Regions from separate parts of the Thermodesulfitimonas sp. genome, predicted to be linked through region 1. Evidence: predicted binding sites of a transcription regulator. Region 1 holds the regulator's gene; the other holds the start of a gene.
What was found. Region 1 encodes HrcA, which represses chaperone genes, less so after heat shock. Its sites were predicted from a motif close to ATTAGCACTCANNNNNNNTGAGTGCTAAT; they were not measured.
Positions count from the first base shown of each region.

Region 2: the regulator HrcA is predicted to act here: its motif matches at 6,980-7,008, upstream of groES (co-chaperone GroES).

Region 1 is NZ_JBRAIN010000069.1:742-9,210, reverse strand. Features, by position in the region: gene lepA (translation elongation factor 4) at 1-1,431, shown strand, start outside; gene hemW (radical SAM family heme chaperone HemW) at 1,428-2,564, shown strand; gene hrcA (heat-inducible transcriptional repressor HrcA) at 2,705-3,730, shown strand; gene ACUVTA_RS06935 (TCP-1/cpn60 chaperonin family protein) at 3,761-5,332, shown strand; gene grpE (nucleotide exchange factor GrpE) at 5,289-5,942, shown strand; gene dnaK (molecular chaperone DnaK) at 6,069-7,880, shown strand; gene dnaJ (molecular chaperone DnaJ) at 8,000-8,469, shown strand, end outside.
Region 2 is NZ_JBRAIN010000007.1:1,641-24,491, forward strand. Features, by position in the region: gene ACUVTA_RS01185 (hypothetical protein) at 1-11, shown strand, start outside; gene thrC (threonine synthase) at 138-1,637, shown strand; gene ACUVTA_RS01195 (NAD(P)/FAD-dependent oxidoreductase) at 1,681-3,054, shown strand; gene ACUVTA_RS01200 (methyl-accepting chemotaxis protein) at 3,313-4,884, shown strand; gene groL (chaperonin GroEL) at 4,968-6,587, opposite strand; gene groES (co-chaperone GroES) at 6,660-6,944, opposite strand; gene ACUVTA_RS01215 (5-formyltetrahydrofolate cyclo-ligase) at 7,366-7,947, shown strand; gene nuoE (NADH-quinone oxidoreductase subunit NuoE) at 7,944-8,423, shown strand; gene ACUVTA_RS01225 (NADH-ubiquinone oxidoreductase-F iron-sulfur binding region domain-containing protein) at 8,463-10,415, shown strand; gene fdhF (formate dehydrogenase subunit alpha) at 10,431-13,118, shown strand; gene ACUVTA_RS01235 (formate dehydrogenase accessory sulfurtransferase FdhD) at 13,129-13,761, opposite strand; gene ACUVTA_RS01240 (hypothetical protein) at 13,943-14,140, shown strand; gene ACUVTA_RS01245 (TolB family protein) at 14,167-15,279, shown strand; gene pabB (aminodeoxychorismate synthase component I) at 15,323-16,684, opposite strand; gene tsaD (tRNA (adenosine(37)-N6)-threonylcarbamoyltransferase complex transferase subunit TsaD) at 16,769-17,794, opposite strand; gene rimI (ribosomal protein S18-alanine N-acetyltransferase) at 17,810-18,268, opposite strand; gene tsaB (tRNA (adenosine(37)-N6)-threonylcarbamoyltransferase complex dimerization subunit type 1 TsaB) at 18,265-18,957, opposite strand; gene tsaE (tRNA (adenosine(37)-N6)-threonylcarbamoyltransferase complex ATPase subunit type 1 TsaE) at 18,935-19,420, opposite strand; gene thiL (thiamine-phosphate kinase) at 19,469-20,473, opposite strand; gene thiC (phosphomethylpyrimidine synthase ThiC) at 20,492-21,790, opposite strand; gene ACUVTA_RS01285 (thiamine phosphate synthase) at 21,787-22,839, opposite strand.

The DNA of each region.
Region 1 (8,469 bases):
GACCTGGTTCTGGTACCGGTGATCAACAAGATCGACCTCCCAAGTGCCGACCCGGACCGGGTCCGGCGCGAGATCGAGACAGTAATCGGACTGGACGGCTCCAAGGCGCTATTAGTGTCAGCTAAGTACGGGACCGGCGTAGAGGAAGTCTTAGAGGCAATTGTAAAGGAGATACCACCACCGGGAGGAAATGAAGAAGGGCCGCTGCGGGCGTTAGTCTTCGATTCCCATTATGATTCATACAAAGGCGTTATCGCCTACGTCCGGGTGGTGGACGGGAGCATCCGCCCTGGGATGGCGATCCGGATGATGGCGACCGGTAAAGAGTACGAGGTGGCCGAGGTGGGCATCTTCCGGCCGCAGCTCGCCCCGGTCGAAGCGCTCAAAACGGGGGAAGTCGGTTTTGTGGCGGCGCAGATTAAAAACGTCCGGGACTGCCGGGTTGGCGATACAATCACGGGGGCGAAGCGCCCGGCCCAGGAGCCGCTTCCCGGTTACCGCGCGGTGAAACCGATGGTCTTTTGCGGCCTTTATCCGGTGGAGAGTGCGGACTACGGCCGCCTGCGGGAAGCGCTCGATAAGCTGCGTCTTAACGATGCAGCCCTCTTCTACGAGCCGGAGACCTCTGCTGCGCTGGGATTCGGCTTTCGCTGCGGGTTTCTGGGACTGCTGCATATGGAGATCGTGCAGGAGCGTCTGGAGCGGGAGTACGACCTGAAACTCATCACCACGGCGCCGAACGTTATCTACCGGGTGCTTCGGAAAGACGGCCGCATGGTGGAGGTGGAAAACCCGGCGGCGCTGCCGCCAGCCGGAGAGATTGAAGCGATCGAAGAGCCTTTCGTCCGCGCCACCATCATGCTACCGAAGGATTATATCGGTGCAGTTATGGAGCTATGTAACGCGCGACGCGGCAGCTTTAAGAATATGGAGTACGTAGGGGAAAGCCGGGTCATCCTGACCTACGAACTTCCCTTGGCTGAAATCATTTACGATTTCTTTGACCGTCTGAAATCGGTGAGCCGCGGGTACGCCTCGCTTGACTACGAATTTTTGGGTTATCGGCCGGCCGATGTGGTGCGGGTTGATATTTTGGTTGGCGGCGAGTTAGTTGACGCCTTATCTTCTATCGTCCACCGGGAGCGGGCCTACCAACGCGGGCGCCAGTTGGTAAAGCGACTGCGGGAGCTTATCCCGCGACAGCTTTTCGAGATTCCGGTGCAGGCAGCGGTAGGGGGACGGGTGATCGCCAGGGAAACGATCAGGGCGCTCCGGAAGGATGTGCTTGCTAAGTGCTATGGTGGCGATGTTACCAGGAAGAAAAAGCTGCTCGAGAAACAAAAGGAAGGCAAAAAGCGGCTGAAGCAGGTGGGTAGCGTGGAGATTCCGCAGGAGGCCTTCCTGGCTGTGTTGCGGGTGGATGATAAGTGAGCGCTCTCGGGCTCTATATTCACGTCCCCTTCTGCCGCCGAAAGTGTAACTATTGCGATTTTATCTCTTACTCTTACGACGCTGCGGCTGCCAGTCGCTACCTGCAAGCACTGGCGCAAGAGATGCGCCTCCGGGCGGCGCAATTGGGTACTAAAGCGGCTGTGGGAAGCATCTATTTAGGCGGCGGTACCCCCACCTGCCTGGGTGCAGCGATGCTGGCCGGCATTTTCGACCTAATCGCCCGCTACTTTAACGTGCTGCCTGGGGTGGAGATTACGGTTGAGGCCAATCCGGAAACCCTAACCCCCGAGCTTTTGCGGGCGCTCTACTTGGCTGGGGTAAACCGCCTGAGCATCGGGATGCAGTCGGCCAGCGATACGGAGCTGCAGTTTTTGGGGCGGGGACATACGTTCCGCAGGGTACAAGAGGCGGTTGAATGGGCACGTGGGGCCGGGTTTGTTAACCTTAACCTCGACCTGGTTTTTGGTCTTCCCGGACAAACGCTTAAAAACTGGGAGAAGACGCTTAGGGAGGCGCTTGCTCTCGGCCCCGAACATATTTCGGCCTATGACTTGGAAATCCATCCGGAAACACCGCTTGGCCAGGCGGTGGCGGCCGGTATGTGCGGGCGTTGCCCGGAGGAAGAGGCGCGGGAGATGTACCTGATGACGATAGACTGCCTGACGGCAGCAGGTTACAAGCACTATGAGATTTCCAACTTCGCCCTGCCCGGGAAGGAGTGCCGGCACAACCGCCTTTACTGGGTAGGAGAGCCGTACCTCGGACTGGGACCGGCGGCCCACTCTTACCTTGAACACCGCCGGTGGGCCAACGTAGCGGCGCTTCAAGACTACTGCGATCTGGTAGCGGGAGAAAAGCTGCCGGTGGCCGAGGAGCACGCGCTTACACCCGCGGAAGAGATGGCGGAGGCACTCTTTTTGGGCTTGCGTCTTACGGCGGGCGTCTCGCTTTCAAGTTTTGCAGCGCGTTTCGGGCGCCAGCCGGAAGCAGTCTACGGGCGGGAGATTTCCCGGTTGGTAGGGCAGGGACTCCTTTGTCGGGAGGGGGATCTTTTGCGGTTGACCCGAACGGCCTTACCGGTGGCCAATATTGTTTTTGCAGCGTTTGTATAATATACGCCGGGGTGCTGGTGATTTGGGAATTAATGGTTATTTTAGCGGTCGCAGCCTTGACAATTGTCTCCCCTGGTGCTATCTTTAAAAAAAAGCCTTTAGCACTCGCTGGGTTCGAGTGCTAACAAGAGGCGGTTCCGATGCTCGACGAAAGGAAAGAAAGGATTTTAGCGGCTGTTGTGGAGGATTTCATCGATACGGCAGAGCCGATAGGCTCACGGACTATCGCCCGGAAGTACGGGCTGGGGATCAGCCCGGCGACCATCCGGAACGAAATGGCGGATCTCGAGGAGATGGGTTATCTTAAGCAGCCCCATACGTCGGCGGGGCGCATCCCTTCGGAGCGGGGTTACCGCTATTACGTCGACTATCTGATGGAGCCGGAGGAGCCGGGGGAAGAGGAAAAGGAGCTTCTGCGTAGTTACATCAGCACTAAATCAAGGGAGATTGCTGGGGTCATCCGCCAGACCGGCCAGATTCTCTCGCAACTTACGAGTTACGCAGCGATTGCTACGGTGCCGTGCGGAAGGAGTATGTACCGCCATATCCAGCTCGTTCCTTTCGGCGTTGGGCAGGCGATGGTCTTGGTGGTTCTTGCTTCGGGAGATGTTTTCCACCGGTTGATCCCGGTTCCCGAAGGGATTACCGCCTACGATTTGGAGGCGCTTTCCCGGGTGCTTAACGCCAAGTTGCGGGGGCTTACGGTTAGAGATATTAAACTTACTCTCCTAAAGGAAATTTACGCGGAACTTTCGCATTATAAGAGTGTTCTCGATTGGACCTTCGAGCTTATTCAGGAAGCGTTACAGGTTAAAGAAGAACGGATTTACCAGGGCGGCATCCACGGCATCTTGGCCCAGCCCGAGTTCAGGGATGTGAGTCGGCTCCAGACGTTACTGGGACTGTTAGACCAGGAGGATTTTCTCTGCGACCTGCTGACCTCCCAGAGCGAGGAGCAGGGTCTGAGCATCCGGATCGGGGAAGAGTTTAACCGTCCGGATATCCGGGAACTCAGCATGGTCGCGGTAACCTACCAGATAGACGATAAGATGCGGGGAGTGCTGGCGGTGCTCGGCCCCACCCGGATGCGCTACCGCCGGGTAGCAGGAATCTTGCGCTACGTGGCGGAGAGCCTTTCGGCAGAGTTGGCTAAGTTTTACCGGTAAGAGTTCTGTCACGGCAGGAGGATCGGTTCGGTGAGCTTGAAGCAGCAGGCAACGACAGGTTCAGAAGTCAACGAGCGCTTAGCGGCCCTTATTTCCAATACCAACGCCATTCGGGCCGTGGCGGCCGCGGTGGAGGGGACGTTAGGGCCGAAGGGCCTCGACACGATGCTGGTCGACCGCTTCGGCGAGGTAATTATCACCAACGACGGGGTGACCATTCTCACCACCATGGAGGCAACCCACCCGGCGGCGAAGATGGTGATTAATGTGGCCAAGGCTCAGGATGAGGAGGTGGGCGACGGCACCACCACGACGACGGTAATGGCTGGGGCGATGGTAGGTGCCGGGCTCGAAAAAGTGCTGAAAGGCGTGCCTGTGGCGCGGGTGATCGAAGGGCTACGGCAGGGCGTTAGCTTTGCGGTCGAGGTAATGCGCCAGCAAGCCAGCGAGCTGGGGGACCTTGACGATCCCCGCCTGCGCGCTGTGGCCCTGGTGGCCGGAAGGGGGAACGAGGATATCGCCGACCTAGTGGTAAAAGCCGCCCGCCTCGTCGGTAAGGAGGAGCTTCTGAAACCGGCTTTCCGGCTGGCCGACCTTGTGGTGGCCGAGGAAGGGGCGGAGAACCAGGTTTTTGAAGGGGTGATCATCAGCAAAGAGCGGCTGAACCGGCAGATGCCCGAACGCCTCACTGAAGCGAAGGTGCTGGTTATCGATGACGCCCTGGAGCCGGAAGAGTTAGAGGAGGAGGCCCTGGGGACGGAGGCGGGGTTCACCCGCTATCTTGCGTTACAAGAAGAATTTAAACAAAATATCCGTAAACTAATCGAAATGGGGGTCAAGTTGGTTCTGGTCGACCGCGGCGTGGCGGATGTGGCAGAGGAAATGCTCACCGACGCGGGCGTGATGGTCATCCAGCGGGTATTGCAAAAGGAATTGCGCCGGGCGGCGGAACACACCGGGGCCAGAATGATCAAGCGGACGGGGCTAAAGAAGGAGCCTGAGGAGCTCGCCCGGTACTTGGGCTTCGCGGGCGAGGTTTACGATGACGAGCGCCTGGAGCAGGTCTGGATCCGGGCGGGTGGTGGCAAACCGATGGCTACCATTGTGGTCGGGGCGGCTACAGCGGAGGTTGTCGGCGAGCGGGAGCGGATCGCTAAGGACGCTGCTGCGGCCGTGCAGGCGGCGGTCAAGGGAGGTGTTGTTCCCGGGGGCGGAGCGCTGGAGATTGCCGTTGCCCGGGAGGTAGAAAAGATGCGCGGTCGCGTCCGGGGGATGGCCGCTTATGGTGTCGATTGCGTGGTCGAAGCCCTGAAGCGGCCTCTGGCGCAGATCGTTGCCAATGCCGGCTTTAATCCGCTGGAGAAGGTCGGCGACGTGGTTGCGGCACAAGTGGCGCGGCGGAAAAACTCTCTTGCGGTTGATTGTGATACGGGTGAGGTAAGAGATATGCTCCAGGCGGGAATCCTTGACCCAGCGCTGGTCAAGATTCACGCCCTTAAAGCGGCCGGGGAGATCGCGGAGGCGATCCTCCGGATCGATACGATAATCCGGAAGCGGGATGAGAAACAGGAAAGCGGGGATCAAGTCAAAGATGCCGGATAAAGAAAGGGAAGAAAAAAGGGTTAACGGGGAAGCTACTGATCCTGAGGCGGTAACTGGGGTGGAAGCGCCGGCGGCGGAAAGCTTGCCAGAGCAAGAGGCCGCCCAAAACCAAGAGGCTTCGGAGACCCTCTCTCCCGAGGAACGGATTCGCGCTCTGGAAGCGGCCCTCGGTGCGGCTGAAGCAAAAGCGGCGGAGTATTACCAGCAGCTTTTGCGGCTGCGGGCCGATTTCGAAAACCTGCGGCGCCGCGTAAACAAGGAGCGCGAGGAGTTCCTCCATTTTGCCGGTGAGGCGCTGGTGACCGCGCTTCTGCCGGTACTCGACGATTTTGAGCGGGCCTTGCAAGCACCGGGTGAGCAGGTAGCGGATTTCCTGGCCGGCGTCGACATGATCTACCGGCGGCTTAGCGAAATCCTCGCGCGTGAGGGGTTGGAGCCGATCCCGGCGGTCGGCCAGGAGTTTGATCCCAACCGCCACGAGGCGGTGGCCTATGAAACGGGTGAAGATGGTCCGCGGAACACAGTTATCGAGGAGTTCCGGCGCGGCTATATGTTCCGGGGCAAGGTTATCCGGCCGGCGCTCGTGAAGGTGGCTAAAGAAAAAGAATAAACGCGAAAAATAGGCGGCGTTGCTTGCTTCCGGCTCCGAGCAAACGTGTGAGCGGAAGCAATACAGGCTGGCAGAGCCGTCATTATCGACAATAACTGGTCTTTTTGAGGAGGGTGAAAGGTTTCTATGGAAAAAATTCTGGGGATCGACCTGGGAACGACCAACTCCTGCATGGCCATCATGGAGGGTGGCGAGCCCGTTGTGATTCCGAATGCCGAGGGCGGGCGGACGACCCCTTCGGTGGTTGCTTTCTCGAAGACGGGAGAGCTTTTGGTTGGACAGGTAGCGAAGCGCCAGGCGGTAGTAAACCCGGAGCGAACGGTGATGTCGATCAAGCGGCACATGGGTTCGAACTACCGGGTAAAGATTGATGATAAGGAATATACACCGCAGCAGATTTCCGCCTTCATCCTGCAGAAACTCAAGGCGGACGCCGAGGCCTACCTCGGGGAGAAAATAACCAAGGCGGTCATCACCGTGCCGGCCTACTTCGATGACGCGCAGCGCCAAGCAACGAAGGATGCTGGGCGCATCGCGGGGCTCGAGGTGTTGCGGATTATCAACGAGCCGACCGCCGCGGCGCTGGCCTACGGCCTCGATAAAGAAGCGACCCAAACGATCCTGGTCTTCGACCTGGGCGGCGGTACGTTTGACGTTTCCATCCTCGAAATCGGCGAAGGGGTTTTTGAGGTCAAGGCCACGAGCGGGAACAACCGCCTTGGCGGCGACGACTTCGACCAGCGGATCATCGATTACTTGGTGGCCGAGTTTAAGAAGGAGACGGGGATCGACCTTTCTACCGACCGCATGGCGATGCAGCGGCTGAAAGAGGCGGCGGAGAAAGCGAAGATCGAGCTCTCGGGCGTCACCGCAACCAACATCAACCTGCCGTTTATCACGGCAGACGCAACCGGCCCGAAGCACCTCGACCTGACGCTGACCCGGGCGAAATTCGAGGAGCTGACGGCGGACCTGGTGGAAAAGACGATGGGGCCGACGCGTCAGGCGCTTCAGGACGCGGGGCTCAAGCCTGAGCAGATCGATAAAATCCTCCTGGTAGGCGGGGCAACGCGGATGCCGTGTGTACAGGAGGCTGTCCGCCGCTTTTTCGGGAAGGAGCCTCACAAGGGGATCAACCCGGACGAGTGCGTGGCGATCGGCGCGGCAATTCAGGCCGGCGTCTTGGCTGGCGAGGTGCGGGACGTAGTGCTACTCGACGTGACGCCGCTCTCACTCGGCATCGAGACTCTCGGCGGTGTTTTCACGAAGATCATCGAGCGTAACACCACCATTCCCGTCCGGCGTAGCCAGGTTTTCACCACTGCCGCTGATAACCAGACCTCGGTGGAGATTCACGTTCTCCAGGGGGAGCGGCCAATGGCGGCCGATAACAAGAGCCTCGGGCGCTTCCACCTGATCGGTATTCCACCGGCGCCGCGCGGGGTGCCGCAGATTGAGGTTACTTTTGATATCGACGTTAACGGCATCGTGAACGTTTCGGCCAAGGACTTAGGCACCGGGAAGGCGCAGAGCATCACGATCACCGGCTCCACCCGGCTTTCCGAGGAGGAGATCCAGCGGATGGTGAAGGATGCGGAGCGCCACGCCGAGGAAGACCGAAAGCGTAAGGAAGCGGCAGAATTAAGAAACCAGGCCGAGACGATGGTTTACCAGGCGGAGAAGGTACTAAAGGACTTCCGGGAAAAGGCGGATAAGCCCCAGGTGGAGCGGCTCGAAGCGGCGGTGAAGGAGCTCAAAGAGGCGCTGGCAGGGAACGACGCGGCGCTCATCAAGCAAAAGTTAGAGGCTTTAACTGAGCCGCTCCATACCCTGACGGCGGCGATGTACCGGCAGGCAGCGAGCTCCTCGTCAAGCCAGGCGGCGGGCGGACCCGAGCAGGGAGGTCGGACGATGGATGCGGACTATGAGGTGAAGTAGTGCCAGATATTTGCCTGCCGTGGCGGGAATATTTCAGGTTACGCGGGGGCTTTCTTTACGCGCCCCGGAGAGTTTTTTCTGGATGGTAGGTACTGACTTTTTTAAGAAGGTGCGGTTTTATGGCTAAGCGTGATTACTACGAGGTTCTCGGGGTTTCGCGCAACGCGACCCAGGAAGAGATTAAGAAGGCCTACCGCCGGCTTGCGCGGCAGTACCACCCGGATGCGAACCCCGATAAAAAGGAGGAAGCGGCGGAGAAATTTCGGGAGATTACGGAGGCCTACGCGGTACTTTCGGACCCGGAGAAGCGGGCGCAGTACGACCGCTTTGGTCACGCCGGGCCCGAAGGGCAGGGCTTTGGTTTTGACTTCCGGAATTTTGATTTCCGCGACCTTGGCTTCGACTTTGGCTTCGGCGATCTTTTCGAGGCCTTCTTCGGTGGGGGGCGGCGCCGGCACGGGCCGCAGCGCGGGGCAGATCTCGAAACGCAGCTCGAACTCTCGTTTCGGGAAGCGGTTTTCGGCGCGGAGAAGGAGGTTAGGGTGCCGCGAACCGAACGGTGTGGCACGTGCGGCGGTTCGGGCGCTGC
Region 2 (22,851 bases), on a different contig from region 1:
CCGCGGGCTAACCCGGGGCGGTTCTAAGGGCAAGGCGGGCGCGGTTCTGCGGCAATCGCTGCGCTTTTCTTTTTCACCCTCCCGAAGGCCCGCTTATGTTATACTTTTATCGTTAAAACCATTCCGGGAGGAGAAAAATGCACTACGAAAGCACGCGGGGCGAGACGCCGCGGGTTACAGTTGCGGCGGCGATAGTGCAGGGGATAGCTCCCGACGGCGGCCTCTACGTCCCGGAGGAATTTCCAGTTGTTGGGCAAGCTGAGATTACGGCCTTTCCCGGTCTTCCCTACCAGGAGCGGGCGGCGCGCATCATCACGCCTTTCCTTGAAGGCTTTACCCCTGCGGAAATAAGAGCGTGTATCGGGGCGGCCTACAATACCCGGAAATTTGACCATCCGGCAATTGTGCCGCTCAAGTCCCTGGGGGATGGTTCTTGCATCCTGGAACTCTGGCACGGGCCGACTTACGCCTTTAAGGATATGGCGCTGCAGCTGATGCCCCATTTGCTGGTCCTTTCCCGCCAGAAAACGGGAAATGCGGCCGAAAGCGTGATCCTGGTGGCCACCTCGGGCGATACCGGGAAGGCGGCGTTAGAGGGCTTCCGGGACGTTCCGGGAACGCGGATCATCGTTTTCTTTCCCGCGGAGGGCGTGAGCGAGATGCAGAAGCGCCAGATGGTGACGCAGGAGGGAAGGAACACCTACGTCGTCGGGGTGGCGGGCAACTTCGACGACGCGCAGAGCGGCGTCAAGGAGATCTTTACGGACCCGGAGATGAGGGAGCGGTTAAAACGGGCCGGTTTTGAGTTTTCTTCCGCCAACTCGATCAACTGGGGGCGGCTTTTGCCGCAGATTGTTTACTACTTCTCCGCGTACGCCGACCTCCTTGCCATTGGGGGCATCAAGCCCGGCGAGGCGGTCAATTTCGTGGTACCGACGGGCAACTTCGGGAACATCCTCGCCGGCTTTTACGCGCGGCTGATGGGGCTGCCGGTGAAACGCCTCATCCTGGCGGCGAACGCCAACAACGTGCTCACAGATTTCGTCCGCACGGGTGTTTACGACCGGCGGCGCCCCTTTTTCAAAACGATTTCGCCTTCGATGGACATCCTTATCTCGAGCAACTTGGAACGGCTTCTTTACGCGCTCACCGGCCGGGATGCTGTGGCGGTGCGGACCTGGATGGGCGAGCTTAAAGAGCGCGGCGTCTACCGGGTTCCGGAGGCGGTGGCGGAACAGGTGCGGGCAATCTTCTGGTCCGACTGGGCGGATGATGCGACCGCGTTGGCAACGATCAAGGAGACCTTCCGGCGCTACGGTTACCTCCTCGACCCGCATACCGCCGTGGCCCGGGCGGTTTACGCCCGCTACCGGGCCGCCACGGCAGACGGGACGCCGAGTATCATTCTTTCGACCGCGAGCCCCTTTAAATTCAACCGGGATGTGGCGCGCGCCGTGCTGGTGGAGGAGGTGGCCGCGCGCCACGACGAATTTGCGCTCCTCGAAATTCTCGCCCGGGAAACGGGGTGGCCGGTACCTGAGGGGCTCCGAACTCTGGCGGAAAAGCCGGTCCGCCACCGGCGGGTGGTCCGGCGGGAGGAAATGAAAGAAGTGGTGGCGGAAATCCTGAGAATTTGAGCGAAAAAGTTAACACCAGAATAACCAGGGAAAGGGTGGAAGAATGCACGAGGATTTTCCGGTTCCTGAGGCAGCGGATATCGTGGTTATCGGTGGCAGCGTGGCGGGTTTAACTGCGGCTACGGTCGCGCGGCGCTACCACCCGGAGAAGAGCATCGTAATCATCCGGCGGGACTCGCCCGTCCCCATTCCCTGCGGCATCCCCTACATTTTCGGTACCATCGGGTCGGTCGAGCGGGATCTGGTCCCTGACATCCTGCTCGATTTCGAGGGTATCGATCTGGTGGAAGAAGAGGTGGCGCGGCTCGACCGGGAAAAGCGGCAGGTTGTGCTTACCGATGGCACAACGATCAGCTACGGCAAGCTTATTTTGGCTACCGGTTCGACCCCGCTTGTCCCGCCCATCCCCGGTGCGGATAAGCAGAACGTTTTCGTCATCCGGAAGAATGTAGAGCAGCTGGCCGAGTTCTTCGCGGCGCTCAAAGCGGCGAATGATGTGGTCATCATCGGCGGGGGCTTCATCGGTGTCGAGTTTGCCGAGGAGATCCGCAAACACAGCGACAAAAACGTTACGGTGGTCGAAATGTTGCCCCACTGCCTCGGTCTCTCCTTCGACGCCTCCTTCTGCGTGGCGGCGGAGAAGCAGCTTGCTGCCGCCGGGGTTAAAGTTCTAACCGGAGAAAAAGTGGTGGTGATAACCGGGGGCGAGGCGGTAAGTGGCGTTCGCCTGGCGAGCGGCACGGAACTTAAAGCCGACCTGGTTCTTATTTCGGCCGGGGTGCGGCCTAATGTGGAACTGGCCGCGCAGGCGGGCCTCAAAGCGGACCCGGTAGCCGGCATCTGGGTGGACCGGCACATGCGGACCGAAGACCCGGATATTTTCGCCTGCGGTGACTGTGCGGCGAAGACCTCCTTCTTTACCGGTAAGCCGAGTCCGGTGCGCCTCGCTTCGGTGGCGACGATGGAGGCCCGGGTGGTGGCGGCCAACCTCTACAGAGACCGGCGTGAAAACCCTGGGGTTATCGGGGTCGTCTCGACGGTTGTCGGGCGGCTGGCCTTTGCGGCGGCCGGGCTTACGGAAGAGGCGGCGCGGCGCGAGGGCTTTGCGGTCGTGACAGGAGAGGCGGTTACTCCTAACCGCCACCCGAAGGTGATGCCTGGCATGACCGATACGCGGGTGAAACTCGTTTTTGATAAGGACTCCGGCGTACTCCTTGGCGGGCAGGCGGTAGGCGGGGAGAGTGTTGGGGAACTCATCAACGTGGTGGCGACCTGCATCCTCCACCGGATGACCTACGAGCAGGTGGCGCTCTTACAGGTGGGCACCCACCCGCTCCTCACGGCTGCCTCGACCAACTACTACCTATCGGTGGCAGCGGAAGCCGCGGCCCAGAAGGTTTACGGCGAACGTAATTAACCGAAAGAGATAATAATTAGGTATTTTAGAGGGGGAACTCGCGACGGAGTTCCCTAATTTTTTGCCGGGAAATTCCCAAAGCAAGAGGCTTCTTTCCTTTTTCCTCTTTAGAAAAAGTATTTCTGAACGAAAAAGAAAGTTAAGGAAATGTTTCCTGGGGTAGCCGGGGAAAGGAGTGGTCACCGGTGCTGGCCTTTGGGTAAGGAGGGCGTTTTTGTTTATTGCGACTAAGCCTTGTACTTTGAAGGAGGAGTGCCGGTGCGGGTATTGAACTTGCGGAAGGCGATAGCTTTTCTCGTGACCGCAGCGGTTGTCTTTGCTGCAGCGGCCTGTACCCTGGCGGTGGTCCTCGTCGCGCGAGCGACTCTAACCGCGCAGCTGCAGGGCTACCTGAAGCGTGACCTCATCGGGAGCTACGAAGGACTTTTCGAACACCGTTACCCTGGCGACTGGCGGGTAGTAGGGAGCAAACTCTACAAGGGTAAAATCTTGATGAACGGAAACTTTACAATCGTGGACGAAGCTAAAAAGGAGTTTGACGCTGAGGCGGCCATCTTTTTGGGCGATACGCAAGTTGCCACCACGGTTACAGATAGTACCGGAAAACGAAAGGTAGGGACCAAGGCCGCGCCTTACGTGGTCGAGGCGGTCTTAAAACAGGGGCAAAACTATTACGGGGTGGCTGATGTCGCCGGAAAGCCGCACCTAATGGGCTATATGCCGCTTAAAGATGTGCAGGGCAAAGTTATCGGAATGTGGTCCCTCGGCTTTCCCCTCGCGGAGGTTAAAACGGTGACCGGCAAGATGGTCCGGTCTGCTTTCTTAGTTAGTCTTGCAGTCGTAGGTATTTTACCTTTAGTTTTTGTGCCGGCTATCCAGCGGATACTGACACCCATCAGGATAGTGGCCGAGCGGCTGGAAAAGGTGGCCGACGGGGACCTCGCCGATGTGAACTTGGGGACGCAGCACTTCTGGGAGCTGCGGATGCTCGCTGACGCGACCGGGCGGATGGTCGGCCAATTGCGGGACCTGGCGACCCGGATCCAGGAGGCGGCAATGCAGGTCTCCGGTAAGAGCGATAACCTTGCCGCCTCGGCGGAGGAGCTGTCGGCAACGGTCCAGACGGTGGCGGCAACCGTCGAGGAGCTCTCGGCAGGTACGGAAGAAACGGCGGCGCACGCCCAGACGGCGGCGGCGATCGCCGACCGGATGGAGAAGGAGGCGAACGACGGCATCCAGGCACTGGGTAGTGCGGTCAGCGGCATCCGGAACGCCCAGGAAGCCGTTGACAAGGGCGCCGGCCTCGTGAGGGAGCTAGGCGAGCGCTCGGCGGCGATCGGCCGGATTACGGAGGTGATCAAGGGGATCGCGGAGCAGACTAACCTTTTGGCGCTCAACGCGGCGATCGAGGCGGCGCGTGCCGGCGAGCACGGGCGCGGCTTTGCGGTGGTGGCGGAAGAGGTGCGAAAACTTGCGGAGCAGTCGGCTCAGGCCGCTGAAGAGATAAGTAAGATTATTGCGGAAATCCAGCGGGGTACGAGTGAGGTGGTGGCGGCGATCGGCCGCGCCTCCTCCACCGTGCACGAAGGCGTCAGCGCCGTGGTCGAGACGGAGGAAAGGTTGAAGAGCATCCTCAAGGGCGTAGCAGATACGCTGGCCGGGATTCGGGATATTGCGCGGGCTACGGAGCAGGCAAGCCAGGGAACCCAAGATGTGGCGCAGTCGGTCCAGGAGGCGAGCCACGTGGCGGAGCAGGTGGGGCAGATGGCCTCGGAGCTTGCGCAGCAGGCGGCGGCGCTTCAAGGCGCGTTGAAGGTATTTAAGTTGTAAACGTTTTACGTTTGGCGGCGGCATTGTTCGTGGCAGTTTGAAGCGAAGGCCTCGCGATCGCGAGGCCTTCAACTCATTCTGGCTTACATCATCTCGGGCGACATCCCGCCACCCGTTTTGTTCTCCTTCTCTTTCTTTTCGGCCACCAGACATTCGGTGGTGAGGATCATCGAGGCGATGCTGGCGGCGTTCTGGAGTGCCGTCCGCGTTACCTTGACCGGGTCGATGATCCCGGCCTCGATCATGTTGGTGAAGCGCTCGTTGAGCGCGTCGAAACCGACGCCCGGCTCGCTCGCCTTAACCTTCTCGACCACAACGGAACCTTCATGCCCGGCGTTACAGGCGATCTGGCGGAGCGGCTCTTCGAGCGCGCGCCGGACGATATTCACCCCAACCTGCATATCCGGGTTGTCGAGCTTGAGGTCGTTAAGCGCCGGAATGCAGTTGATGAACGCCGTGCCACCGCCGGGGACGATGCCTTCCTCAACGGCCGCCCGGGTAGCGTTAAGGGCGTCCTCGATGCGGAGCTTCTTCTCCTTCATCTCGGTTTCGGTAGCCGCACCGACGTTGATTACCGCCACACCGCCGGCGAGCTTGGCCAGCCGCTCCTGCAGCTTCTCCCGGTCGAAATCGGAGGTCGCCTCGTCAATCTGCTTCTTAATCTGGGCGATCCGCTTGGTAATATCGTCGGGATTGCCCTGGCCGCCGACGATGATTGTCTCTTCCTTCTTAACCCGCACCTGCCGGGCGCGGCCGAGCATGTCGAGGGTGGTCTTGTCGAGCTTGAGGCCGACCTCTTCGGAGACGACCTGGCCGCCGGTCAGGATAGCAATATCCTGCAACATCGCCTTACGCCGGTCGCCGAAGCCCGGGGCCTTAACCGCGCAGCAGGAGAGGGTACCGCGCAGCTTGTTCACCACCAGGGTGGCCAGCGCTTCGCCCTCCACATCCTCGGCAATGATGAGCAAGGGCTTGCCAGTCTGGAGCACCTTTTCGAGGATGGGGAGGATGTCGGTAACGGCAGAAATCTTCTTGTCGGTGATGAGGATGTACGGATCATTGAGTAGCGTTTCCATGCGCTCCGGATCGGTGATCATGTAAGGCGAGATATAACCCCGGTCGAAGTTCATACCCTCGACGACCTCAAGCGAGGTGCCGATACCCTTCGACTCCTCGACCGTGATGACGCCGTCCTTGCCGACCTTTTCCATCGCCTCGGCGATCAGTTCACCGATGGTCGGGTCGTTGGCGGAGATGGAAGCTACCTGGGTAATCGCCGCCTTGGATTCTACCGGCTTGGCGATCTTCTTAAGCTCCTCGACGACACGCTCCACGGCCTTTTCGATGCCGCGCTTGACCAAAATGGGGTTAGCGCCCGCAGTGACGTTTTTCATTCCTTCCCGCACGATGGCCTGCGCGAGCAGGGCGGCGGTGGTGGTCCCGTCACCGGCAACGTCGTTGGTCTTGGTGGCTACTTCCCTGGTGAGCTGAGCACCCATGTTTTCGAAAGGATCCACCAGCTCAATCTCCCGGGCGATCGTGACACCGTCGTTTACAATCTGTGGCGAACCGAATTTCTTTTCAAGAACGACGTTACGGCCGCGCGGCCCTAAGGTAACCTTTACCGCGTCGGCTACGGCGTTGACACCGCGCTCCACGGCGGCACGTGCATCTTCACGGTAAATAAGCACTTTCCCGGCCAAGTTTTTTACCTCCTTTGAGTTTTTTTGTGCGAGTTAGGGGAAACAAGCATATGAGAATCAAAGAATCGCTTCTTACTCGATTACACCGAGGATATCGGCTTCGCGCAGGATCAGGTACTCTTCGCCGTCAAGTTTGACTTCGTTGCCGGCGTACTTCGAGTAGAGCACCTTGTCCCCAACCTTTACGTCGACGGCTACCCGCTGCCCGTTGTCAAGAAGACGGCCCGGCCCCACCGCGACAACCTCACCTTTTTGCGGTTTCTCCTTGGCGGTGTCGGGCAGGACGATACCGCCCTTCGTCACTTCTTCCATCGGCAGCGGCTTAACCACTACCCGGTCTGCTAAAGGCCTGATCAACGATAACCCCTCCTTAAATTGAAATTTTTTATTTTGTTAGCACTCATTTTGATTGAGTGCTAATACCAAGCCAGGAAATATAATAACCAAAGCGGTTGCCAAACGTAAAGTGGCTGATCTGCAAAATATCATCTGTCTTGCGGGAAAACTTGCGTTTATCTTTCAGAGTCGCCCTATTTTCTTCTTCTTTTGAAAAATTTAGTGGCAAAATATAATCCCGTTTACATTTGTCTATCGCTATATTTTTGCCCGCTTTCAGGCAACTTTATACAATTCAGCCTAATCAAGGTGGATTAACTTTTGGTTTGACGGCAAAAATAAACCTTCTACGCCGCAAAATTAGCCGCTCGACGCCTTTGCTTTGACATCTCCGGCCGGCAGGGGTTATCTTATTCCCAGAGGATTTCAAAAGAGCTACGCAATGAAAAGGGGTTTGCGAACGGCTATTTTGGCGCGGCGCCTGGCGCTGGCGCCGGTGGAAGTTACCGGGAAAAGTGCCGCGATTCAGGTTAAGCTTTGGCAGCTGCCGGCCTTTCGCAGGGCGCGGTTACTTATGGCCTACGTGGCCTGCCGGAACGAAGTGGGAACAGAGCAACTGATAAGGGAGGCACTTCTTGCAGGGAAGCGGGTGGTGCTTCCCGTAACCGACGGGCGGCAAAAAATGATTTGCGCGCGGCTGATAAGCCGTTACCCCGAGGACCTGGTAGCCGGCCCTTTTGGTATTCCTGAGCCCGGAGCGTTCTGTCCGCCTGTAACGCGGGAAGAACTCGACCTGGTCCTGGTTCCCGGGGTGGCTTACGATGTAAAGGGTTACCGGTTAGGTTACGGCGGGGGTTATTACGACTGTTTTTTGCCGGGACTACGGCCCGACGCGGTGACGGTCGGTCTGGCCTACGATTTTCAGGTGGTACCCACCGTTTACCCCGAACCCCACGACTGGCCGGTGAAACTCATTGTTACCGAGAAAAGGATTATCGACTTAAGACAGGAGAGCGATCGATGAACGGTAAATGTGCTGCGCCGACACCCGAGGATCCTGAGCTCAAGGCGATTATCAACACTTACCGGAATAGGCCCGAGCAGCTCATTGCGGCCCTGTTGGCTGTCCAGCGCCACTACGGCTACCTCCCTGAAAAGGCGATGCGCGCCCTGGCGCGGGAGCTAAACGTGCCTTTCAGCAAGGTTTACGGCGTGGCTACCTTCTACTCCCAGTTCCGGCTGAAACCTTGCGGGCGCCACCTCGTCAGCGTCTGTCTCGGAATCGCCTGCCAGGTGCGGGGCGGCGAAGGCATCTACCGGCGCCTGAAGCGGGAGTTAGGGGTGAAACTTGGGGGTACCACGCCGGATGGCCGTTTCACCCTGGAGACGGTTTCCTGTGTCGGCGCCTGCAGTATGGCGCCGGTGGTGGTGATCGACGAGGATACGCACGGTAGACTCACCCCCGAAAAGGCCTTGGGTCTGCTGAAAAAATACGAGTGAGAGCCGGGCGGCTCCGGTTGGAAGGCGGGAGTTGGTCAAGTGGCATCTCTGATGGATAAATGCTGTAGCCAGTGCGAACACACGCCGGCAAATCCCTGCCGTGATTATGTCATTTGCCGGTCAGAAGGGCCTCTCTGCCACGATGATCCGCGCTGCAGGCGCAAGTTCCAGGAGTTTCTGGCCCGCATTATTTTACAGCCTGGTTCGGAGCAACGGAAAGTGCTCGTTTGCGGCGGGCTTACCTGCGGTTCGGCGGGAGCCTTTAACTTAATTAATGCTTTCCGAGAAGCGGTTGCGCGGTACGGCCTGGAAGATAGGGTGCAGGTGACCCTGGCCGGGTGTATGGGCTTCTGCGAGCAGGGTCCGGTGGTTATCGTTGAGCCGGATAAAACCTTTTACCGGCGGGTGAAGGTGGAGGATATCGCGGCCATCATCGAAGAACACCTGCTCAACGGGCGGCTGGTGGAGGGGCTGCTTTACCAGAACCCGGAAACGGGGCAGCCCTGCCGGACCTACGACGAAATCCCCTTTTACCAGCGTCAGATGAAGGTGGTGCTGGAGCACTGCGGCTTCATCAACCCGGAAGATATTGCGGAATATATCGCCGTTGGCGGCTACCGGGCGCTCACTTTAGCACTTACCCAGATGACGCCGGAGCAGGTTCTGGCCGAAGTGAAAAAATCGGGCCTCCGGGGGCGGGGCGGCGCCGGGTTCCCCACGGGTAAAAAATGGGAGTCAGCGCGCCGCGTGCCGAGCAGCAAGCGCTACGTCATCTGCAACGCTGCCGAAGGCGACCCGGGCGCCTTTATGGACCGGGCGGTGTTAGAGGGGAACCCGCATTCGGTCCTCGAAGGCATGTTGCTCTGCGCTTATGCCGTTGGTGCGGACGAGGGCTACGTTTACGTGGGTGCAGAATACCCGCTGGCGGTCCGGCGATTGCGGATCGCTATCGAACAGGCGGAACGTTATGGCCTATTGGGCGAAAATATCCTCAATTCCGGGCTTAACTTTCGCCTGCACATTAATGAGGGTGCGGGGGCCTTTATTTGTGGCGAGTCGACGGCGCTGATAGCTTCGATTGAGGGCAACCGGGGTATTCCGCGCATCAAGGTGCCGCACTCAACGGAGAAGGGGCTTTTCGGCAAGCCAACCGTTCTTAATAACGTAGAAACATTTGCCAACGTACCGAAGATAATCCTTAAGGGCGGGGCCTGGTTTGCCTCTATCGGCACCGAGCGCAGCAAGGGAACGAAGATCTTTGCTCTCAGCGGCAAGGTGCGGAATACGGGGCTGGCTGAGGTGCCGATGGGGATTACCCTACGGGAGCTTATCTTCGGTATTGGGGGCGGTATCAAGGGCGGTAAAAGGTTTAAGGCTGTCCAGGTCGGTGGCCCTTCCGGCGGTAGCCTTCCGGAGGATATGCTTGACCTGCCGATCGATTACGAATCACTCACCGGTGCAGGGGCGATGATGGGCTCGGGTAGCATAGTAGTGATGGATGAGGACAACTGCATGGTCAACATGGCCAAATCCTTCCTCAATTTCACCGAGCGGGAGTCGTGCGGTAAATGTACTCCCTGCCGGGAAGGCACGACGCGGATGTTAGAAATACTCGAGAAGATTACGCTGGGTGAAGGGAACTTGAGTGACATCCCGCTTTTAGAGTATCTAGGGGGCGTCGTTAAGGCCACCTCGTTCTGCGGTCTCGGCACTTCGGCGCCAAACCCGGTGCTCACTACCCTGAGCTACTTCCGGAGCGAATACTTAAAACATATTCGGGATAAGCATTGCCCGGCGGGCGAGTGTGTTGCCCTGCGGCGGTTTTCTATTATTGCGGAGAAGTGTAACGGATGCGGTGCGTGCCGGTACGCCTGCCCGGCACACGCGATCAGCGGTGAGAAGAAAAAGCCCCACGTTATCGACGAGGATCGCTGCATTAAGTGCGGGCGTTGCTACGAGGTTTGCAAGTTTAACGCCGTTAGGCGGCGCTAAAGGGGGACCAGGCGGTTGGCCAGAGAAGTTACCCTGGTGATCAACGGACGCGAAATTACGGTGCCGGAAGGTACCACTATCCTGGAGGCGGCGTGGCAAGCCGGCATCTACATTCCGACCCTCTGCTACGACCCTGAGCTTTCGCCCTGGGGCGGTTGCCGCTTGTGTATCGTTGAGGTGCGGGGTTGGAATAACCTGCCTGCTTCCTGCATCACACCCGTGCGCCAGGGGATGGTGGTGGAGACGGAGAGCCCGGCAGTGCGCCACGCCCGCAAAACGCTCATTGAACTCCTCTTGGCAAATCACCCCCAAGACTGCCTCACCTGCGAGCGGACCGGGGCCTGCATCCTGCAGGATCTTGCCTACCGTTACGGGGTGAGGGAAACGAGCTTTCATGGCAAGCGGCGAGAGTACGGAATTGAGAACAATAATCCCTTCATCGTCCGGGACATGAATAAGTGCATTCTCTGCGGTCTCTGCGTACGGGTTTGTGGCGAGCTCGTTGGCCGGTCGGTGATCGACTTTACGAAGCGGGGTTTCTTTACCAAGATCACCCCGCCTATGGATCTCCCGCTTGAGGAGTCTAACTGCATTTTTTGCGGCAACTGCATTTCCGTCTGTCCCGTTGGGGCGCTGACCCCAAAGCCAATGTGGGGACAAGGACGGCGCTGGGAAGTTAAAAAGGTGCGCACCGTCTGTTCTTATTGCGGTGTTGGCTGCTCCTTCGACCTGAACGTAAAAGACGACCGGGTTATCGGGGTCACTTCTACTCCCGAAGCGCCCGTCAACGGACGTTGGCTCTGCATCAAGGGGCGCTTCGGCTTCGGCTTCATCCACCACCGGGAACGGTTGCAGATGCCGCTAGTACGCGACCCCTACCTTTTCAGCAAGGTTACCTGGGACCGGGCAGTTAAGCTGGTAGCCACAAGGCTCAAAGAAATAAAAGAAAAATACGGTCCTGACGCGATCGGGATCCTCGCTTCCGCGCGGTGCACCAACGAGGAAAACTACCTCTTGGGCAAGTTCGCGCGGGCGGTGATTGGTACGAATAACATCGACCACTGCGCCCGCCTCTGCCACTCCCCCACGATCGCCGGTCTGGCGGCAGCGTTTGGCAGCGGTGCGGCAACGAATACCCTGGCGGAGATTCCGGGGGCGGAGTTTATCCTGGTAATCGGCAGTAATACTACGGAGACGCACCCGGTAATCGCCATCCAGATCCAAAAGGCTCTACGACGTGGGGCGGTGCTGGCCGTGGTGGACCCGCGGCGGACCGAGATAGCGGCGCGTGCCCACTATCACCTCCAGATTAGGCCGGGAACAGACGTTGCGCTCCTGAATGGCTTCGCCAACGCGATCCTAAGCGAAGGGCTATGGGACGAGGCGTTCGTTGCTGCGCGAACGGAAAATTTCGAACCCTTCAGGGAAAGGGTGAGCCAGTACCCGCCGAAGTTTGTAGCGGGCATCTGCGGCGTGCCGGCGGAGCTCATCTATAAGGTGGCGCGGGGGTACGCGCAGGCGAAGAAGGCGATAATCCTTTATACGATGGGGGTTACCCAGCATACCTGCGGCACCAATAACGTGTTGGCCATCGCCAACCTGGCCATGCTTTGCGGGCACATCGGGAAAGAAGCGTGCGGCGTCTACCCGCTCCGGGGGCAGAATAACGTGCAGGGCGCCTGCGATATGGGGGCGCTGCCGGATGTGCTGCCCGGCTACCAGCCGGTAACCGACCGACGGGTCCGGGCGAAGTTTGAGGCGGCCTGGAACGCCAAACTGCCCGAGACGCCAGGGCTTACCGCTTCGGAAATGTTCGAGGCGGCGGCCGAGGGGCGGCTCAAGGCGATGTACATCATGGGGGAAAATCCTTTGGTGACGGAAGCCAATAGTAGCCTGGTCAAGGAGGCGCTCCAGAAGCTCGAGTTTTTAGTGGTTCAGGACCTCTTTCTTACTGAAACGGCACAGTACGCACACGTGGTTCTACCGGCGGTAAGCTTTGCCGAGAAGGAAGGGACTTTCACCAACACGGAGAGACGCATCCAGCGTGTCCGCCGGGCGATTCCTCCCGTAGGCGACGCGAAGCCGGACGGGGAGATTATCTGCAGCATAGCACGGGCAATGGGCTACCCGATGTGGTACATCTCTCCTGCGGACATCATGGCGGAGATAGCGAGTCTCACGCCGATCTACGGGGGCGTCTCTTACGCTTACCTTGAGCCCGAGGGTCTTTTTTGGCCGTGTCCGGTACCCGGCCATCCGGGCACGCGGATCTTGCACCAGAACCGGTTTGTCCGGGGTAAGGGGCGCTTTCACCCGGTGAGTTTCGCCCGCCCGGACGAGGAACCGGACGGGGAGCACCCGTTCCTGCTGATTACCGGGCGCTACCTTACCCACTACCATTCGGGTTCCATGACCCGCCGCACGCCGCTCGGCTTTTACCAGGAAACCTGCCTCGAGGTGAACCCGGAAGATGCGGCGCGGTTAGGGATCGGTTGTGGGGAGCGGGTAACGGTTATCTCGCGCTGGGGTTCGGTTAAGATGCGGACTGCTGTGAACGAGGGACTGCCTCCGGGTATTGTTTTCGCTACGTTCCACTCGGCCGAAAGTCCGGTAAACGTGCTGGTGGGACCGGCGCGTGACCCGGTGGCTAAGATCCCGGCTTACAAAGGCGTGGCGGTCCGGATCGAGAAGGCGGTGAGGTAGAGTCCAACGTTCAACCGGACTGCAACTCGAGGCGCTGCGCGTGGGTGTAAACGTTAAAGCGGTCACCCCGCGCAAAACCGATCAGGGTGATACCTGCGGCGACGGCGATCGCGATCCCCTGCGTGGTTGGCGCTGCCGGTGAAATGACCACCGGCACTTTTATTTTAGCGAGGCGGCTGACGATTTCGCCGGTGAGCCGGCCGCTGAAGGTGATGGTGAGGTCAGGAGCCGATAGTTTCTCCCGCAGGATATAGCCCGCCAGCTTGTCCAGGACGTTGAAGCGCCCGGTATCCTCAGTGCCGAAGAGAATCTCCTCCTGCGCCGCGATCAGGCCGCAGTGCACGGCGCCGGTCTGCCGGAAAAGCGGGTTTGCCGCGAGGGCGGCAGCTAGCTTCAGGACAGCGGCCGGGGAAATTTTAGGCTGCGTCTGGTTGAGGGAAGCAGGCTGGCAAAGACTGCCTTTTAAGACCCGGCGGGTCACCCAGGCCGCGTTTTTTTCGGCGTCGATTTCAATTTTGGCGACTTCCTCGCGGCTCTGAATCAGGCCTTCAAGAAACAGGTGCCCAAGGAGGAGGAGTTCCGGCTTGCGCGGGAGAAAGTGAATTTTCGTGCGGAAGGCGCCGTCAAGGTAAAGATCAATCACTTTTTCTACGGCGACCTGGTCCGGACTCTCTTGCCACGTACCGCTGACGTAACGGTAAATCTGATAGGTAGAGGTGACCGACTTTAAAACCCCCGGAGGTATTTATGAAGGTATTATAAGGTATTATATAAATAGATGGCGTGGGGAAAAAAGTGGTGCGCGGCAAGGGGGTAGCGCGATAGTGAAGGAAAAGGAGCCGCTTTTACCATCACCCGAAGTGTTAGAGGCCGTGCGCCGGGCTGCTGCCGAAAAGAGGATCACGTGCGCCCGCGCCCACGAACTGGCGGCGGAACTCAGGGTTCCGGTCCGGATGATCGGTGCGGCCTGTGATGCCCTTGGGATCAAGATCAGGGAGTGCCAGTTGGGCTGTTTCAATTAAAGGCGCTCGGAAGGCGCAGTGGCCGGATGCGTTTCGGAAAACTCGCCAAAATCACTCTCTGTTTCGGGCTCTGCCTGCTTGCCGTTTGCGGGTGTTTTGAGGGGTATCCGCCTGGAACGCCGGCGGGAAGGGGAGTAAAAAGGGCGCTTAAAAGCCGGGGCGGGCGGGAGGTTGTTGTTTTCACTCTCGTGCGCGGCCCCGTCAGGGGCTTCTACCCTGAGGGCCAGAGTAGTTCGGGAGAAGTGGCGGCAAGTGTGTGGCTGCTCGATCCCGAGACAGGAACGGCCTGGCGCCTCTCGGATAAGGAGACATCCCGGGCAATGCACCCGGCGCTTTCCCCCGACGGGCGTTTCGTGCTTTACGTGCGCCGCAGCGAACACCCTGGAAAGAGAAACAGTTTGGCGTGGGTAGCCCTCGACGGCAAAGGGCGCCTCGGAATCCCTCCCGGGGATAAATTCAATCCTTGGTGGCCGGCTTTTTCCCCCTACGGTAACCAGATTGCTTACAGTGCTCTACCGGACCAGATCGTGCTTCAGGACACCAAGGGCGGCTCTGGGAAACCGCTTGGCGTGCATTTTACCAAAAACCGGGGGGAAAAGTACAGCCGGCTTGATTCCCTCCGCTGGTCGCCAAAAGGCTCCTACTTGGCTTGGGAAGCGGTGCCGCAGGGCACCGGCAGCTTTCTTTCCCCCATCTTTACGGTGCGAGAGGACGGCACCAGGCTGAAGCAGGTCGCGCGCGGGCACTCCCCTGCCTGGGATCCGCAGGGGGAGCGCCTTTACTTTCTGGTCCCCGCGCAACAGACGGAGGAAGGAGCGTTTAATCCTTCCCTACCGGCCTACATTGTTTCGGTGCGGCCGGACGGAACCGCTATCCGGAACGAGGTGGTTTTTAAGGCCGCCGCGGGATTGGGGACTGCTTTTGGGGTGGGGGAGAAGGCTTTTTACTACGCCGCCACGGTGACGCTGGCCGACGGCACGGTAGCGGAGACTATCGTGGCCCTCGACCGCGTAAAAAAGACAAAGAACGCGGTTTTTAAAGCCCCACCCGGCTACTGGGTCGGTGATCTAGTTGTCGGTAAGACCAATTACCTGGAAGAGCTCAAAAAGCGGCGGGCGCGGGAAGCGCAGCGGTCCTGATCTTTTCGGTGTTGCCGGGCGGCGGAAAGTCCCGCGGCGGCCGCTACAGGGCGCGGTAAAGGCCATGGGCTTTGGCGAGTGTTTCTAAGTATTCTTTTTCTGGGTCGGAATCGCCGGTGACCGCGCCTCCGGTCTGGAAGTAAACGCGGCCGTCCTTGACGATAAAGGTCCGGATGACGATATTGAGATCCGCGTCGCCCTGGAAACCGAGCCAGCCGATCGAACCGCAATAGATGCTCCGGCGAACGGGCTCTAATTCTTCGATGATCTCCATCGCCCGGATTTTCGGGGCCCCGGTAATAGAGCCGCCGGGGAAGGTTGCTAAGATGAGGTCCGCCACGTCTTTCCCCGAGGCGAGTTCGCCGGTGACAGTGGAAACAAGGTGGAAGACGGTGGCATATTCCTCGAGGACGTAAAGCTCAGGCACTTTTACTGAGCCTACCCTGCAGACCCGGCCAAGGTCGTTCCGTTCCAGATCGATGATCATTGTTAGCTCCGCCCGGTCTTTCTCGCTTTCCCAGAGTTCTTGCCGGAGTCGTGCGTCTTCTTCCGGGGTAGCGCCTCGGGGGCGCGTTCCTTTGATCGGTCTTGTCTCCACCCGTCCTGCTTCTACTTTCAGGAAGCGCTCCGGTGATGCGCTGACTACTTCTACTTCCGAGAAGCGGAGGTAGGCGGCAAAGGGTGCCGGGTTGAGGCGCCGGAGACGGCGGTAGAGTTCCCAGGCCGTCCCCTGAAGCGGGGCGGCGAAACGCTGGGAAAGGTTGACCTCAAAAATGTCCCCGGCAGCAATGTATTCCCGGGCACGAGCGACCGCCGCAGCGTAACTCTTACGCGTAAAGTGTTCCGCGAGAGCGGGTAGGGGAGGGAGGGAACTGCGACGCTGGGGTTCTTCTGGTGGGGGCGGCTGTAAGGCGCCCCTTTGTAACAGATGCTCCCACCGATGCGCTTTTTCGGTGAGGGAAGCGGTTCCTCGGACCGGGAAGCCGCAGAGCGTTACGCTGCCGGTCAGGTGGTCGACCGCCACCACCAGGTCGTAGAAGCCTAAGTAAAGCTCTGGAAGACCGAGGTCATCATGAGCCTTCGCGGGGAGCCTTTCGATCTGGCGCCCCAAATCGTAGGCGAGGTAGCCAACGGCGCCACCATAGAAAGGCGGGAGCCCCGCCATTTTTGCGGGTGGTGCGGCGCGATGGGTCTGGAGGAGTTGCTGGAGCAGGGCGAAGGGGTTACCAGGGGAAATTTCCCGCTGCCCGTCCCGGAGGATTTCTACCTGCCGGCCTTTGCTCCGGAGGATAAGGAAGGGCTCAACGCCGAGGAAAGAGTAGCGGTTGAGGCGGCTAGGTTGGCCAAGGGCGCTCTCGAGGAGAAATGCGTAGTCTCTTTCCGGTCCGCCCAGTGCGGCAAGCAGAGCCGGGGGATCGGGGTTGACGGGGAGGAGACGGCAGAACGGGACGAACGCCATCTTTTCGACTTTCGGGATCATCGCTTTAAATTATACCGCAAGATTGGCCGTAAGTGGTAGGTTGGCAACCGCGTTTATGGTAAGCGGGGCGAAGTCCCCACGGAGGAAGTGATAGTAACCGGCGGCGGCCACCATCGCCGCGTTGTCGGTGCAGAGTGCCGGGTGCGGGATGACGAGGCGCAGACGCCGCCGGCTTGCTTCCGCGCGGAAGCGCTCCCGCAGGTAACCGTTCGCGGCTACACCGCCGGCAAGTAGGAGGGTTTTTACCTTGAAGTCCGCCGCTGCGGTGAAGGCTTTGGTTACCAGCACCTCGGTCACCGCCGCCTGGAAGGCGGCAGCCAGATCGGCAAGGTTCACGGGGTTGCCTTTTTGCCACTCCCGGTGGAGGTGGTTAACGACGGCCGTTTTCAGACCGCTGAAACTCGTGTCGTAGCCCTGCTCTTCGAGCATGGGGCGGGGCAGGTAAAGAGCGGTGGGGTCCCCTTCCCGGGCGAGCCGTTCGATCGCCGGACCGCCGGGATAGCCCAGGCCCATGGCGCGGGCCACTTTGTCGAAGGCTTCACCGGCAGCGTCGTCCCTTGTCTGCCCGATGAGGCGGAACTCACTGTGGGAGGCGGCATAAATCAGGTCGGTATGCCCACCGGAGACCACGAGGGCGACGACGGGGAAGTTGGTCTCTGGTGCAGAGAGGAAGCAGGCGTAGACGTGAGCCAGAATGTGGTGGACGGCGATGAGCGGAATGTTGCAGGCAAGGGCGATGCTTTTGGCTGCCATCAGCCCCACGAGAAGTGACCCTAAAAGACCGGGACCGTGCGTTACGGCAACGGCGGCAAGGTCGGAAAAGGAGAGGCTTGCTTCCGATAGAGCCGTGGCAATAACGGGGTTTAGGGCTTCTATGTGACGGCGTGACGCCACTTCGGGCACAACGCCGCCGAAGCGCCGATGGACCGCCACCTGGGACGCGACAATGTTCGCCAGAATCTCCCGGCCGTCGGCGACAACCGCCGCGGCTGTTTCGTCGCAAGAAGTTTCGATTCCGAGGATGAAGACACTCAAAGGATATCACCCTACTTAGGCCCTGGCCCGAATGTTTTCCAGCCACATGATAATGGCATCTTCCTGGTTATCCTGGTAGTAGCGCTTGCGGACCCCTTTTTCCTCAAAACCCATTTCTTGGTAAAGCTTCCGCGCGATAAGGTTTGAGGGCCGTACTTCGAGGGTCATCTTTGTTGCCCCCCGCAAGGCCGCCCTCTTGATCAGTTCCTGCAGGATGCGGCGGCCGATACCCCTGCCGCGGAAGTCGGGATGGACGGCGATGTTGGTGATATGTGCTTCGTCGAGAACCAGCCACATGCCGCCGTACCCTACAACTTGACCCCGGTGAAGCGCCACTACGTAATCGGCTGTTTCGTTAAGGAGGATTTCGAAGAGGAAAGCCTCCCGCCGCCACGGAATCGGGAAGGAGACCTTTTCGATGGCCATTACGGCGTCGAGGTGTTCCGGTTCCATCGGGACAACTTTGACCCTCACGCGCTGTGCCCCCTTGTGGTCGCCGGGGGGCGAAGGTATTCCGGTAAAAGGTCGAAGGGCGTAACTGCCGCGCCACGCGCCAGCCTTTGGCGTCCCAGAAAGGCAACCGTGGCGGCCCGGGGGTAATTGAAAATTTCGGGAGCGAAGAGCGCCTTTCCGCCGAGGATTTCGGTAAAGGCTTCCCGGAACGCCCAGGCCCCCTCACCTATCAGGATAAGCTTGGAAAAAGAGGCAAATTTTTGGGCTGCTTCTACCGGGGGGGCGGCAAAGGGCGCAACCAGAACTGATGCCTCCGGGGCGCCGGCCGCGTAAGCAGCAGCGTAAACCTCGTTGCCGCGCGAGGTGAGTACGGGGCAGACCGGAATGTCGCCGCTAAGCAGCGGCGCCGCCAGAACGAGCAACGTTGGTACCCCAATTACGGGGAGGGCGCAAACCTGCGCGAGCGTTTTGGCGCTGACGACACCCAGGCGGAGGCCCGTGAAGGATCCAGGGCCCTGGGAGACAGCAATGCCGTTCAGGTCCTCCGGATGGGTGCCGGCATCGCGCAGCAGTTCTTCGATAAAGGGGAAAAGGCGGACCGAGTGGAGCCGCTCCCCAAAGGCCGCGCGTTCCGCGCGAAGGCCCTCCGGCCCAACTACCGCCACGCTGAGGAGTGGCGTCGCCGTCTCAATTCCCAACACGCAAGCCACGTTTCAATTCCTCCACGACCGACCGGCTGCGGCGCCCCCGTCCGGTGAGGCGAATGAGGCGCCCCTCTGCGGTATCGGGCAGGTAGCGGATTTCTACTTCTATCCGGTCTTCAGGAAGGGCTTCGGCTACGCGGTCGGCCCATTCGACCACGCAAACGCCGGGGCCCGCAAAATATTCGCCGCTGCCCAACGCCCAAAACTCCTCCGGACCACTGAGGCGGTAGGCGTCGAAATGGTAAAGCGGGATAGGCCCCGCATATTCTCTGATAAGCACGAAAGTAGGGCTTGTCACTGCGGCCTTTATCCCCAGGCCCCGCGCCAAGCCCTGGGTAAAACAGGTTTTTCCGGTGCCGAGGGCCCCGGTGAGGGCAACCAGGTCGCCGGGCCTGAGCAGCCGCCCTAATTGTTCGCCGAGCGCCTTGGTTGCTATAGCCGACTCGGTTTTAACTTCTAATTCCGCCAAGACCGGTGGGCACCTCTACTAATTATTGCCGTTTTCCAGGCTGAATTTTCAATCCGGCTCTTTAAAATGGTCGTAGCCGCCTGCGGGCAGCTCCTGGCGGCTGCCGTCAGGCAGGAGGAGCCAAACGCCCTTTTCGGCCGTAATCGTTCCTACCGGGTGGCAACCGGCTCCCGCTTTAACCAGGGCGCGGCTTATTTCCCCCAGCGCCTGGGGGGCCACGGTAAAGAGAAGTTCGTAATCCTCACCGCCGAAGAGCGCCCAATCGATAGGATCCCGGCTAGCCCGGCGGGCCACGAATTCTGTTGCCGGCGCCACGGGGATCGCCGCCCGGTAAATCTCGCACCCGACGCCGCTGGCGGCGGCGACATGGTGCACTTCAGAGGCGAGGCCGTCACTCACGTCGATCAAGGCGTGGACGGCAGGAGTACCGGCGAGGGCCAAGCCCGCCTTTACCCGCGGCTCCGGCCGCCTGTGCCGCCGGAGCAGGATATTGCGGAGCGGCTCAGGGCAGGGGAACCCTTCGTTTTGCAAAAGGAAAAGCCCCGCTGCGGCGGCGCCGAGTGGTCCCGTAATGCAGATGATATCTTTAGGTTCGGCCCCGCTGCGGAAACGTACCCGGCCCGGTGCGGCCTCTCCCAGGAGGGCTACGTTTAACATAAGAAGCGGGGCCGCGGTGGTGTCACCACCTACCACGCTGACGCCCCACGCGGTAGCGGCTTCCTTCAGCCCCTCGTAGAGCGCGGCGGCCTCTTCCGCGGTCAGGGAAGCGGGGAGGCAAGTCGTTACCACCGCGTAGGTTGGCCGGCCACCCATAGCGGCGATGTCGCTGATATTGACGGCGAGGCTTTTATAGCCGATATCCTGGAGGGAAGCAAAGTCACGCCGGAAGTGAACCCCTTCCACCAGCGCGTCGGTAGTGAAAAGTAGCCAACGCCTCCCGCACCGCAGGACAGCTGCATCGTCGCCGACGCCTTTTATCACGGCGGCATCTGTTTTAATATCTGCCGTCAACCGGGCGATAAGTCCAAATTCGCCGAGTTCGCTCAGTTTCATGGCCAGCGATAATCCGTTTCAGCAGCGAGTCCGGGTGGTACCCAAGAATTCCGCCACCAGGCGCATGGCGCAAAATTCACCGCACATGGTGCACTCGCGGATGCCGGCGGGGTTGTGTTGCTGCCTTAAGCGGCGGGCTTTTTCCGGGTTGATCGCCAGCGCCACCTGCTTATCCCAGTCAAGCGCCTTGCGCGCCTGCGCCATCGCCAAGTCTTGTTCCTGGGCCCCGGGGATGCCCTTCACGATATCGGCGGCATGACCGGCGATGCGGGCAGCGATGACTCCCTCCCGCACATCTTCCGCTGTGGGAAGACCTAAGTGTTCCGCCGGCGTGACGTAACAGAGAAAATCAGCGCCGGCCATTGCCGCCACCGCGCCGCCGATGGCGGAAACGATATGGTCGTAGCCCGGTGCAATATCGGTAACCAGCGGCCCGAGGACGTAAAAAGGCGCGTTCCGGCAGAGAGACTTTTGAAGCTGGACGTTGGCCGCCACCTGGTCTAGCGGGACGTGGCCGGGGCCTTCCACCATTACCTGGACGCCCCGCTCCCGCGCCTGGTCAACAAGTTCTCCCAAGATAACCAATTCCTGGACCTGGGCCCGGTCGGTGGCGTCCGCCAGGCAGCCCGGGCGCAACCCGTCGCCTAGACTAAGCGTTACGTCGTAGCGGCGGCAAATGTCGAGTAACCGGTCAAACTGGGCGTAAAGGGGATTCTCCGCGCCGTGGTGGAGCATCCAGCCCAGGACGAAGCAGCCGCCGCGGCTGACGATATCCGTGATCCGCCCCTGGCGCCGCAAGCGGTTGACACTTTCGCGGGTAACGCCGCAGTGGACGGTGATAAAGTCGACGCCGTCGGCCGCGTGGCGTTCGATAACCTGGAAGATCTCGTCGGCACTCATGGCCACGATGCTGCCGTGCCGCTTGAGCGCCTCGATGGCGGCCTGGTAAATCGGGACGGTGCCTACCGGAACAGGGCTGGCGGCGATGGTCTGCCTTCTCAGGGCATCCAGGTCGCCGCCGGTACTCAAGTCCATCACTGCGTCGGCGCCGGCATCTAGCGCCGTCCGGAGTTTAACCAGTTCCTGTTCCGCGTCCGGAAGACGGGGTGAGGTGCCGATGTTGGCGTTTACCTTCGTGCGGAGTCCTGCACCAATCCCTAACGGATCAAGCCCCCGGTGGTTCTTATTGGCGGGAATGACGATTCTTCCTGTCGCCACTCCCTCGCAGACAAACTCCGGGGTACGCTTCTCCCGAGCGGCCACCCGTTCCATCTCCGGCGTTATCTTCCCCTGCTTTGCTGCTTCTAACTGTGTCAATCCGACCCCTCCAGCATTTTCAGCAAAAGTGCGGCACTTGCAGCGACATCGGACGCGCTGGCCACCGCGCTTACCACGGCAATCTGCTTCGCGCCCGTTTTTATTACCGCCGGCAGGTTTGCAGGCGTTATGCCGCCGATGGCCACCACCGGCAGACGAACCTGCGCCAGGACTTCCTTAAGCGCTTCCAGACCCTGCGCGGCGTATTCCGGTTTGGTCCTGGTTGGAAAGACGGGTCCGAAGCCGATATAGTCAGCGCCCTCTTTTTCCGCCCGGAGAGCCTCGGCAACGGAGTGGGTGGAGACCCCGATAATGGCCTGCTCGCCGAGGATGCGCCGGGCGGCGGCGATCGGCAGATCTTCCTGCCCTAGGTGCACCCCATCCGCACCAACTGCCGCCGCGATGTCGGCCCGGTCGTTGATAATAAACGGCACTCCGGCCTTCGCTGTAACTTCCCGGAGCGTCCGGGCGGTTTCGAAAAAGGTCTTGGCCGGGAGCTCTTTTTCCCGGAGCTGGATGATCTGGGCGCCGCCCCGGATAGCCTCTTGAGCTACACTGACCACGGGTCGCCCCGCGGTGTGGGCGGAACCCACGATGACGTAAAGCTTCAGCTGCCGCAAAAAGGAGGTTTTCTCCTCCGAGGCCAGCCGGGCGACAAAAAGCTGCTCCAGTTCGTAAGCCAGAAAGCGAAGGCGTTTGAATTGGACCTCTGTTTCGGGCGCCAGGTAACGCGCCGTTTCTTCGAGGACCCGCGCCGCCTCCTGGACGCGCCGGGCGTTCGCTATCGCTACCCCGCAGGCGGACGAGTGGGAGTCTTCCGGATAGCTAGCGCCCGGATCCTGGTTCACGTCGCGGGCAGCAAGGCAGGCGGCGGATAGGTTGGCGGCGGTTCGTTGCAGGTTATGCCGTGCTGCCCGGATCCTTTCGGCTAAAGCACCGTCCTGCAGGACGAAACGAGCAAGGTCCTCAAGCACCCGGAGGCCTTCCCGGGCCCGGTTTAGGTTTGCATCTGTTAACCGGTAAAAGGCCTTTATTTCTATCTTAACCACGCCCTTCATCCT